Regions from separate parts of the Caballeronia sp. GAFFF2 genome, predicted to be linked through region 2. Evidence: predicted binding sites of a transcription regulator. Region 2 holds the regulator's gene; the other holds the start of a gene.
The links. The regulator FliA, encoded in region 2, starts transcription of late flagellar genes. The targets are predictions, from matches to a motif close to CTAAAGTTTNNNNNNNNNNNGCCGNTA.
Positions count from the first base shown of each region.

Region 1: motA (flagellar motor stator protein MotA) is a predicted target of FliA. The motif match lies at 3,084-3,110, and genes of this name have one in related genera.

Region 1 covers NZ_JALQDA010000027.1:191,991-197,861, forward strand. Annotated here, with positions in the region: gene NCT04_RS17260 (Nramp family divalent metal transporter) at 1-1,037, shown strand, start outside; gene motB (flagellar motor protein MotB) at 1,105-2,085, opposite strand; gene motA (flagellar motor stator protein MotA) at 2,119-2,988, opposite strand; gene NCT04_RS17275 (helix-turn-helix domain-containing protein) at 3,243-4,124, shown strand; gene NCT04_RS17280 (hypothetical protein) at 4,188-4,460, shown strand; gene NCT04_RS17285 (hypothetical protein) at 4,677-4,844, opposite strand; gene NCT04_RS17290 (MFS transporter) at 4,951-5,871, opposite strand, start outside.
Region 2 covers NZ_JALQDA010000023.1:185,019-190,889, forward strand. Annotated here, with positions in the region: gene NCT04_RS14480 (GGDEF domain-containing protein) at 1-1,070, shown strand, start outside; gene NCT04_RS14485 (RNA polymerase sigma factor FliA) at 1,165-1,896, opposite strand; gene NCT04_RS14490 (MinD/ParA family ATP-binding protein) at 1,915-2,835, opposite strand; gene flhF (flagellar biosynthesis GTPase FlhF) at 2,828-4,612, opposite strand; gene NCT04_RS14500 (thiamine pyrophosphate-binding protein) at 5,017-5,871, shown strand, end outside.

The sequences.
Region 1 (5,871 bases), on a different contig from region 2:
AGCTATCACGCGAACGCTACGCAAAGCCCGTCGCTCATGCGCAATGGGCGCTCGCCGAACTCTCGATCATCGCGTGCGATCTCGCCGAAGTGCTCGGCGGTGCGCTCGCGTTTCACTTGCTATTCGGCTGCTCGCTGATGTGGGGCGTGATCTTCACCGCGTTCGATACGCTCATCGTGCTCGGTCTCAAGGGCAAGAACTTTCGCGATCTCGAAGCCATCATGCTGGGTTTGATTGCGACCATCGGGCTTGGTTATATTGTCGAACTCGTGCTCGTGAAGCCGCATTGGGCTTCGGTCGCCGCAGGTCTCGTGCCTTCGATCAGCCTCTTCTCGCAGCGCGAGCCGCTGTATCTCGCCATCGGCATTCTCGGCGCAACCGTGATGCCGCATAGCCTCTATCTGCATTCGTCGATCGTGCAAACGCGCGTGGTTCAGCGCGATAAGAAGAGCCTGGCGTCGGCCATCGGCTTGTCGCGCATCGACACTATCGTCGCGCTCGTGCTTGCGTTGCTCATCAATGCGGCAATTCTGATTCTCGCGGCATCGGCGTTTCATGCGACAGGGCATACGCAAGTCACCGAGATCGAAGATGCCTACAAGCTGCTGGCGCCTATCGTCGGCACCGGGCTGGCCGCGGTTCTCTTCGCGGTGACGCTATTCGCTTCGGGACAAAGCTCGACGTTTACCGGCACCATCGCAGGCCAAGTCATCATGGAAGGCTTCCTGCACTTGAAGATTCCGTGCTATCAGCGGCGTTTCATCACGCGTGCGCTCGCGCTCGTGCCCGCGCTGATCGGCGTGTATGCGATGGGCAACGGCGCGGTCGGCAAGCTGCTGGTCGCGAGTCAGGTCGTGCTGAGCCTGCAATTGCCGTTTGCATTGTGGCCGCTCATTCGCATGACGAGCGATCGGACGCTGATGGGCGAGTTCGCCAATGCCATGACCACGAAGCTGCTGGCGTGGCTCTTGTTCGTCGTGATCAGCGTGGCGAATGTGTGGCTCGTCGTGCAGACCGTGAGCGACTGGCTTTCCTGAGCGCATGAAAGAAAGCGCCATGCACGCGTGATTCGTGCATGGCGCATCTGTCGATGAAGGCTGGAGGTTACTTGACCACCGCTGCCGGTGCGGTCGATTTCGCCGCCACGGCCGCCGGAATCGCGGTTTCGGGAGGCAAGGTCTGATCCACCGTCGTGCGGCCGCCATCGCGGAAGAATGCCTGTTCCGCAGCCTTGTTCAGCACGAGAATACTGATACGGCGGTTGGTCGGTTCGTCGGCAACGTCCTTATTGAGCGGCAGTGCATCGGCGAGACCGCGCACCTGAAGAATCTTGCTTTCCTTCATGCCGCCGCTGACCAGCGCCCGGCGCGCGGAGTTGGCACGCTCGCTCGACAGCTCCCAGTTCGAGTAGCCCGTCTGATTGCCGGAGTAGGGCACGGCGTCCGTGTGACCGGCGATAGACACGCGGTTATCGACGTCATTCAACGACGCGCCGATATTCGTGAGAATCGTCGTCACGTAGCTTTCGAGCTTGAAGCTGCCCGACGCGAACATGGGCCGCTTGAGCGAATCGACAATCTCGATACGCAAGCCTTCGCTCGTGATCGCGATCCGAATCTGATCCTTGAACGCTTTCAGTGCGGGCGTCTGTTCGATCAGCGCTTGCAGCTTCTGCTTCAGTTGCTGCAGGCGCTGCATGTCGTCCGCAGCGACGGCGGCACGCGCAATTTGCGGCGGCACTGGCTGCGTCTGGCTCTTCTTGCCTTCGCCGGGACGCGTGCTCGACAGATCGCGTCCGCCGCCCGGAATCACGCTCGTGTGCGCGGATGCGCCGCCGTCGTTGCCGAAGAGCGCGGAAAGCGGTGTGTTGAAGTAATCCTCGATGCCTTCCTTGTCGTACTTCGACGTGGAGCCCAGCAGCCACATCAAGAGAAAGAAGGCCATCATCGCGGTGACGAAGTCGGCGTAAGCAATCTTCCATGCGCCGCCATGATGACCGTGTCCGTGCGCCTTCTTCTTGCGGCGCACGATGATGGTCGGCGCGAGCACGGATTGCAGCGGATCGCGTGAAGGTTTCTCAGCCATGAACGTGTTTTCCGGTAATGAGCGCGAGCGGCTTTAAGCGGACTTCGGCATCTTGGTGGCGCGCACGGCGTCGTCCAGTTCCTTGAAACTCGGACGGTCCGCCGTGAAGAGCACCTTGCGGCCGAACTCGACGGCGATGGTCGGCGCGTAGCCGTTCATCGACGCGAGCAACACGGACTTCACGCACTGGAACGGCTTGGCTTCGGCCGCGCCCTTTGCGTTGAGCAAGTCAGCGAGCGGTCCGAAGAAACCGTATGCGAGCAGAATGCCGAGGAAGGTTCCGACGAGCGCACCCGCGATCATCTCGCCGAGCACGGCGGGCGCGGCGCCGACCGAGCCCATGGTGTGCACCACGCCCATCACCGCCGCGACGATACCGAACGCCGGCAAGCCGTCCGCCATCTTCTGAATTGCGTTGCCGGCAATCGCGCTTTCGGTGTGATGCGTTTCGAGTTCTTCGTCCATCAGGTCCTGCATTTCCATCGCGTTGACGTTGCCTGCGGACATCATGCGCAGATAGTCGACGATGAATTCGAGCAGATGATGATCGTTCATCACGTGTTCGTACTTCTGGAACACGGGGCTGGCTTCGGGAGCATCGACGTCGGCTTCGAGCGCCATCATCCCTTCCTTGCGGGCCTTTTGCAGCAGCTCATAGAGCAGCGCGATCAGCGCAAGGTATTTCTCTTTCGTGTAGGCGCCGCCCTTAAAGGCCTTCGGCAGACCTTGCAAGGTCTTCTTGAGCGTTGCGGTCGGATTGGACACGACGAACGCGCCGATTGCCGCCCCGAAAATACACAGCAACTCGAACGGCTGAACCAGCGCCGCCAGATGCCCGCCGACGCCGATAAAACTCCCGATCACCGAACCGATGACCACTACCCAACCGATAATGACAAACATGATCTCTCCGCAAGAAGTCAGGGCGTCGCGAGCACTGCGAGCTCGACATGAGACACGCACGGCACGCGAAACTTTATTGGCTTGTTGATGGCTTTTAACGGCGCGGACCACCCGAGATTTAGGGTTACGCGCGCAAAGATTTCTGCGCAATGGTTTGCGAGGTAAATGTTACGACGGCATTCGACGCAACTTTGACCGGTCATTACGCGTGAGGTAATGGATCGCGGATGGACGAATCGACTAACATCGGCGGCATGAATTCGACTTTTGCGTTCGTTGCATCGAGTGTTGCGCCGCCCGCGACGGTCGGCGCGCTGTTGCGTGAATGGCGCCAGAAACGGCGCATGAGCCAGCTCGACCTGGCTGGCGACGCCGATGTATCGACGCGTCATCTGAGCTTCATCGAATCAGGGCGATCGTTGCCAAGCCGCGAGATGCTCATGCGCCTGGCCGAGCAACTCGATGTGCCGCTGCGCGAGCGCAATACGCTTCTGATGGCGGCGGGTTATGCGCCGCTATATCGCGAACGCCCGTTCGCCGATCCGCAACTCGATGCCGCGCGCCGTGCCGTCGAACTCGTGCTCAAGGGACACGAGCCGTATCCGGCGTTGGCCGTCGATCGTCACTGGACGATGATCGCTGGCAACGCCGCCGTGGCGGCGCTGGTTGCGTTCGCGGCGGATGCGTCGCTACTCGCGCCGCCCGTGAACGTGCTGCGCTTGTCGCTGCATCCGCAAGGCTTGGCTCACGCAATCGAGAACTGGCACGAATGGCGCTCGCATCTACTGGCGCGTGTGCGTCGGCAGATCGAGGTTTCTGGAGACGCCACGCTCGCCGCGCTGCTCGTGGAACTCGAGGCGTATCCAACGCCGCCGCATGCCGGCAAGGCGAGGAGTGCCGAACTCGATCCCGTGGTCGTGCCGCTGCGCCTTTTGACGCCACACGGCACACTGTCGTTTCTGAGCACGACGACGGTATTCGGCACGCCGGTGGACATCACGCTATCCGAGTTGGCAATCGAGGCCTTTTTTCCCGCCGACGAATTTACGGCTACCGCGCTCGCGGAGATGTCGTTGCGCTCACGGCCATCAGCTTACAAAATTGAACCTGACGACGCGGCGCGAATCAATGAATGAGCACGCGGCGTTTTAGCGAAGCGGCTAACCATGGCTTTTGTCCAACCAACGCGGAAGACAGCGATGATTCAAACATTCGAACAAGTAATCGGCGGGCAAAGCATGCAGTTCTGCGCGAGTATCGCGGACGGCGGCGGTCCCCGGCGCGTCATCATCAGCCGGGCGGATTCGGCGGAATCGCTCGTGATCGTGGAGGCGGGCGGCATTATCGGTGTCATCAAAGCGGAAGTCGAGGCGCCGGATACGTTCGTCGCGGATGCCGTGAAGCGGGCGCAGGAGGAAGGCTTGATCGAGCGCGCGCTGCAGACGGGTACCGTGCAAACTACGAATTTGTAATTCTGGTTTAGACAGCAACAACGCCCGCGCGGGGATGTTCGGTCGCGCGGGCGTTGTGCTTTCTGTGTTTGGAAGATAGTGCGAGCCAGACAGCGCGCTGCTTACTCGGTCTGCCGTCTCTGCGGTCAGTTAGGCGTGACCTCGACCGGCGCCGGAATTCAGCGGAGCCGCGCGGTCCGTTTCACGAAAGCAGCGCCGCTCGAACAACGCGCGTGTTCAAAGGCGCGGCTGCCCATTCCTCGGATCGGCGGGAACCAGTGGCGTCGCTGAATCCGGGCCATCGGGCATGTCCGGATCATCGGGATTCGGCGCCGCGTCGGGGTCGAGCAGCTTGTCCGGGTCCGGTTCCATCGGCTCTTCGGGTGAGCGGGGCATCGTCGACATGATGGGGTGTTCTCCAGAGTATGCAGTTCATGTGTGACCGGCACGGTTTCGTCGATGCCGGGCGTCCCTCATGCGTCTGCAACGCGCGTTCCCGAGTCTCGTCGCACTACTCCGTCGCCTGCCGAGCCGCGCTCATCGGGCGATTGCCACGCGCATCGCGCACGAGAAACCCGCTGAAGCAAGCGCAGACTAGGAGCGCGACGGATATGCCCGCCGACCAGCGCACCGCATCGACGATCTGCGCCGTTGCCGCGCCGCCTTCGCCATGTCCCGCGAGCGCGCCGAATGCCGCCACGCCGATTGCACCCGCCGCCTGCCGCGCCGTATTCAGTACTGCGGACGCCGTGCCCGCGCGCTCCTGACCGACCGTGCCGAGAAGCGCGGTGGTCATTGCCGGAACCGCGACGCCCATGCCGGTTGGAATCAGGAGGAACGGCACGATGAGCGCGAGCGCGGGCGTGTGGGCATCGACGAAAACGAGCGCCGCGAAACCGGCGGCGTCGATAAGCGCGCCGGCGATCATCGGCGCACGCGAGCCGAAACGCGCGACGACCGGTCCGCTCGCCAGATTCGACAGCAGAAAGCCGCCCGTCAGCGGCAGAAAAGCGAGACCGGTCTGCAAGGGCGTATGTCCGAGCACGCGCTGCAAGTACAGACTCAGCACGAACACCATCCCATAGTAGGTAAGATTCACGCCGATACCGAACACCACCGCCGCGCTGAAGGTGCGATCCTTGAAGAGCGCGAGCGGCAGCATCGGCGAACGTGTGCGGCCTTCGATCACGACGAACGACGCGCCCGCCAGCAACGCCAGCGCAACCCCGCCGAGCACGAGCGGATGCGTGAGTCCGAGCGGCCGCATCTCGATGACCGCGCCGACGAGCGCCGTGAGCGCGATCACGGCAAGCGCCTGACCGGGCAGGTCGATACCGCGCGCGCCACGACCGGTTCCAGGTTGCGCGGGTGTTTCGCGGACCCACGCGAACGTCGCCGCTATGCCCGCCGCACAGATCGGCACGTTGACCCA
Region 2 (5,871 bases):
GCCGGGCCTATGCCTTCGCATGGTCCGGCAACCGGAATCCCGAACGCGAGCAAGCCATGCTGCGTATCGGGATGGGAGCGGCAGTTCTGCTGGCTTATGCGGTGTATGCGTGGCGGCACCCTTCGGCCAACGCGTCGCTGATCACGCGGTTGATCGCGCTCTACGTGTCCTACGGTGCAATCACACTATTGCTCGTCAGCCGGATGATGGCGCTGTCCAACGTCCGGCTCGTCATCACCACTATCCTCGATCAGGCGTTGCTCGGCGCGATGTTCTTTCTCTGCGGCACGCTCGCCTTGCCGCTGCTGTGGGTGGTGTTCTGGTTTCTGATCGGCTCGGGATGCCGCTACGGCAAGCGCACGCTCGCCATTTCGTGCGCGATGGCGCTCGTCGCGATCGTCGCGCTGGCGTTGTGGCAACCGTGGTGGGTGGCAAACCGCGCCGCCGCGCTCGGGCTCGCGCTGAGCGTGCTGGGCGCGTCGGTGTATCTGAGTGTGCTGGTCGACAGGCTTGGCAGCGCGAATCGCGTGCTGGCGCGGCAGGCATCGACAGACCCGCTCACGGGCCTCTATAACCGTTACGCGCTCGAACAAACCGTGAATCGCGCGATGTCCGCGCCCGAAGCCGCCGACGCGAATACCAGCGCACTGCTACTGATCGACCTCGACGGCTTCAAGGGCGTGAACGATACCTACGGTCACGCGGTCGGCGACGTGCTGTTGCAGTCGTTCGCGCAATTGCTTGCACGGCGCATGCGCAAGACCGACACCATCGCGCGGCTGGGCGGCGACGAGTTCGTCGTGCTCGCGCGCAACATGCGCGATCGCAGCGCGGTGCTCACGCTCACCGATGGCATCCATTCGGCGCTCGCCGACCTCACGCTGGTGCAGGAGCGACCAGTGAGCGTATCGGCGAGTATCGGCGCCTGCTTGCTGTCGAGCGCGGCAGAAGCGCATGACGCCGATATCACCGCCGTGCTGAGAGCCGCCGATCGCGCGATGTATCGCGCAAAGAGTCTCGGCGAAGGCAAGACGGTGTTCGCCGAGGCGCGCGACTTCGAGATGCATTGAGCCCATCCGCGCGCATTCGAGCGCCTTTGCAAAGGCAAAAGCAAAAAGCGCGCGGCCCCGGTTCGGGGCTTCGCGCGCCTCTACAACTCGGAACTCAAGCCTCGACGCTAGTCCACGACTGTTCCCGCAGCTTCGCACGCAAACGCGCCACGGCCTGGCTATGCAACTGGCACACGCGCGACTCGCTCACTTCCATCACCGCGCCGATTTCGCGCAGGTTGAGGCCCTTCTCGTAGTACAAGCTCATGAGCAGCTTCTCGCGCTCCGGCAACTTGTCGATGGCTTCGATCAGCGCGCCGCGCAGACTGTCGTCCAGAAGCGCCGACAGCGGGTCCGAACGATCGACGCAGTAACGGTCGAGGAACGGCTCGTCGTCCGCCGAGCGGTCGAAGTCTTCGTAATAGATCAACTGGCTGCCGTGCAAGTCCTGCAGCATCGACTGATACTCGTCGAGCGGCATCTTCATGTGCTCGGCGACTTCGGTCTCGCTGGCCGAACGGCCAAGGTTCTGTTCCACCTTGTGTACCGCCGACTCCACTTCGCGCGATGTCTTGCGCATGCTGCGTGGCAACCAGTCGTTGGCGCGCAACTCGTCGAGCATGGCGCCGCGAATACGCTGACTTGCGTAGGTTTCGAACTGGGCGCCCTGATCTTCCTTGTAGCGGCTAGCCGCATCGAGGAGGCCAATCATGCCGGCCTGGATCAGATCGTCGAGATCGACGCTCGCCGGCATTTTGGCGACGAGCTGGAGTCCGAGGCGGCGAACGAGCGGCGCATATTTCGTAAGCACGTCGGACTGCGAGAGTTTGCCTTGGGCGTTATACATCCTGTTCACCTTTCAATATCACATCGACGCCGTGCTGCTCATTGCATGATCGGAAAACGCCGCCGCTCGGTGCGCCGCTTTCCGTCCGCTTTCACCAGACTCGCCAACCGGAATGTGCGCGTCGTACTGGCTCGCTTCGTCGCCGCGCGAAAACGGCGCGGGACGCATCGGCCAGTGCAGCAGCTCGGCTGCGATGTAGCGGTAGTCGCGCGCCGCGGCCGTAGCCGGAAACGCTTCCACCGCACACCGAGAGAGCTCCCTCGCCCGAGCGACGCGCGCATCCTCGGACACATACCCTGCCTGCACGAGCGACACGGCCAGATAACGGCTCGCGACACCCGAGAGGTTGTCGAACGCGACCGCTGCATCGGCTGCGTCCTGCACGTGATTCATCAGCACGCGGAACTGGCCGATCGCGTGGGCGTAGTGCAAGCGCTTCATGCACGCATACGCCTCGGTGATCGCCGACGCGGCTACCCGCGTCACTATCAGAAAGTCATGCGCCTGCGCCGCGAGCGACGAGAGCGCGCCATTACGATCGAGTTGCGCATCGATCAGCACGATATCCGCGGGGCCGTCGAGCAGCGCGCGTGCTTGCGCCGCATCGTGGCTGATACGTTCATCGCGCGGTGCGGCGATCAGCGAAAAACCCATCGGCGTGCGCACCGCGACATCCTGCAATTCGCGACGGCCGGACATCACCGCCGAGAGCGCGCCCGCGCCATCCACACCCGCCATGCGGCTGACCGAGCCCGCGTTATGCCGCTCGTCGATGACGAGCACATCCTTGCCATGCACGGACAACGCCGCGCCGAGGTTCACTACCGCCGACGTGCAACCGATGCCCGCCGGTCCGCCCACTACAGCCACCACGCGAGAACTGGCGCGCGTCAGCAGCCTTCTCAGGCCTTCAGCCTGATCGAGCACGAACTTATCCAAAATGGACTCCATGCAGTTCTGTCGTGGCGCGTGCGGACAGTGCGGACAAAAGCGCCGGCACATCGTCGTCTTGCGGCACGAAAGGCGAGCCATCGCGCGGAATGCAGAACGCGCTCTTGATGAGGAAACGCTTGGTTGCGACGTACAAGTTCTCCGGCACCTTCTGACCGGTCGATACGTAATGCACCGGCAGCTTGTAGCGGATGACCGTATCGAGCACGCTGCCGAGGTTGGTCGCCTCGTCGAGCTTGGTCAGAATGCAGCCCGCGAGCGGCGGCTGGTCCGGCGCACTCTTGTAGGCCTGCACGACTTCGTTGAGCGTGTCGCCGTGGCTCGTGGCGTTCAGCAGCAACAGGCGTTGCACCGGCTGACCCGTGCCGCACAGCATCGCGATCTGGTCGGAGACCGTGCGATCGCGCTGGCTCATGCCGATCGTGTCGATCAGCACGATATGTTTGTTGCGCAGTTCGGAGAGCGCGAGTTGCAGGTCGGCGCCGTCCTTTACCGCGTGCACCGAGACGCCGAGAATCTTGCCGAAGATGCGCAGTTGCTCATGCGCGCCGATCCGGTAGCTGTCCGTCGTCAGGAGCGCGACCTTGCTGGCGCCGAAGCGCATCACGCAGCGCGCCGCGAGCTTTGCCGTGGTCGTCGTCTTGCCGACGCCCGTCGGGCCCATCAGCGCGAACACGCCGCCGCGTTCCATCAACGCGTCTTCGCTCGGCATCACCGGCAGATTCGATTCGAGAACTTGCTGCACCCATTCGAGCGCGTTTTCCACGTTCTCCATCGACGGCATGTTGTCGATCACCATGCGCACGAGTTGCGCGGAGAAACCGGCGGCGAAGAGGCGCTTGGTCAAGGCCGAGTTGGTCGGGTTGCGGCGCTGGCGGTCGCCCCACAGCAAACCCGAGAAGTGCTCTTCCATCATCTCGCGCATCGACGAGAGTTCGTTCATCACCGTTTCGTTGACGACTTGCTCCATGCGCGTGCGGATGGCTTCGGTCACGACGGCCGCGGCATTAGCCGGCAAGCCTTCGAAATTGCCCGATGCGGCCGGCGCTTCGTCGGCGGGTTGCGGTGCTGCGTTGATCTTCTGTGCGGCGCGGCGTGCGGCGACTTGCGCGGCTTCACGCGCCCAGTCGGGCGTTTCGATCTTTGCGTGCGCTTGCGCGGCGAGTGCGGCAGGCGCGGCGGCAACCGGTTGCGCGGCGGCTTGTGCACGCGGCGCTTGCTGGCGCGGTGCGTCGGCTGCCTTGACCGATACCGGCACGCCCATGCCGCGTGCAATTGCGGCGGACGGCGTCAGCGGCCGGTTCGACGGCACCGAAGCCTGTTGCGCGATACGGCGCGCATGTTCGATCAACCACGGATTGGAATCGGCCATCGTGCGCGGTGCTTCCATGCGCTCTTCGTCGGCTTGCTCGTCGAAATCGTCGGCGTCGGCGGTGTTGCCGAAGACGGAGGAGAAAACATCGCCGCTGGCGTAGGGGTTCATCGGAGAGCTGGGAGCGGCGGCCTGCTGCTTCATCGCGGCGGCTGCGGCTTGTGCAAGCGCGGCGCGCGGCGTGGCGCTGGCGAACGGCGCGGCGGCTGCTTGTTCGCGTGCGGCCTTCGCGGGCGAGATCGAAGCGAGATCGCTATCCGCGACACCGACGATTTCCACCGATCCATCGTCGAGCGTGCGGTTGGACAACACCACGGCATCGGGTCCGAGCGCTTCACGGACCTGGCGCAGAGCGTCACGACTGTTCGCGCCGATGAATTTACGAATGTTCAAACTGGCCCCCGATGAGGATAGATGCAGCGATATTTGCGAGGCGAGCACCCTTTGGTTATTTCCGTGCCCGCTTTTCAGTGAAGCCATTATTGCGAAGATCACTTCGGGCCTATCGCTGGATAAAGGGTGTGAAAGAGGGGTATTTCGACTGATGGAAACAACCCGGCCGTGCGGATTGCGTCGCGCGTCATGCGGGAAAAAATGCCGGTCTGGCACGATCGACGCGACGGGACGAGAGATGTCGCTTGGCGGTTTGTCCGGCTGTGAGAGGCGCGGCGGCAGGCGCGTCGCGCGCCAAGGCGGCCGGACTGCATCAGCCAGAGTCCCATCCAGCGGCGTAAGCTACGGTCTGCGGCTCGAAACCCGGGCTCACCGATGCTCACTGACAAAGGAGACTTGTTCGCATGGCATCCGCTTCTCATGGCCAGACCACCGGCGCGCGTCTAATTGTCGATGCGCTCGTTCATCACGGTGTCGAACGCGTGTTCTGCGTGCCGGGCGAGAGCTTTCTCGCCGTCCTGGATTCGCTGCACGACGAAACCAGCCAGATACAGACGATCGTCTGCCGCCACGAAGCCGGCGCGGCGAACATGGCCGAGGCGGTCGGTAAGCTGACGGGGCGTCCGGGCGTGGCTATCGTCACGCGCGGGCCGGGCGCGACGCACGCGTCCATCGGCGTGCACACCGCTTTCCAGGACTCGACGCCGATGATCCTGCTGATCGGCCAATGCGCGCGGGATCACATGGATCGCGAGGCGTTTCAGGAAATCGACTATCGGCGCATGTTCGGGCAAATGGCGAAGTGGGTCGCGCAAATCGACGATCCGCGCCGCGTGCCGGAATATTTAAGCCACGCGTTCCATGTCGCGACGGCGGGACGTCCCGGCCCGGTCGTGCTGGCGTTACCCGAAGACATGCTGACCGAAGCGTGCGACGCGGCGCCGCCCGTGCCGCGCTATCAGCGCGTCGCGGCGGCGCCGTCGCAGGCGCAGATCGAGCGCGTGCGCGAACTGCTCGCCAATGCGAAGACGCCGTTCGTGATCGCGGGCGGCAGCGGCTGGACCGCCGAGGCGACGCAGGACTTCGCGCGCTTCATCGAGCGCTGGCAGTTGCCGGCGGGATGCGCGTTCCGCTATCAGGACACGCTGCATAACGAGCATCCGAATTACGCGGGCGATGTCGGGCTCGGCATCAATCCGGCGCTGGCCGCGCGCGTGCGCGAAGCGGACGTGCTCTTCGTTCTCGGCCCGCGTATGGGT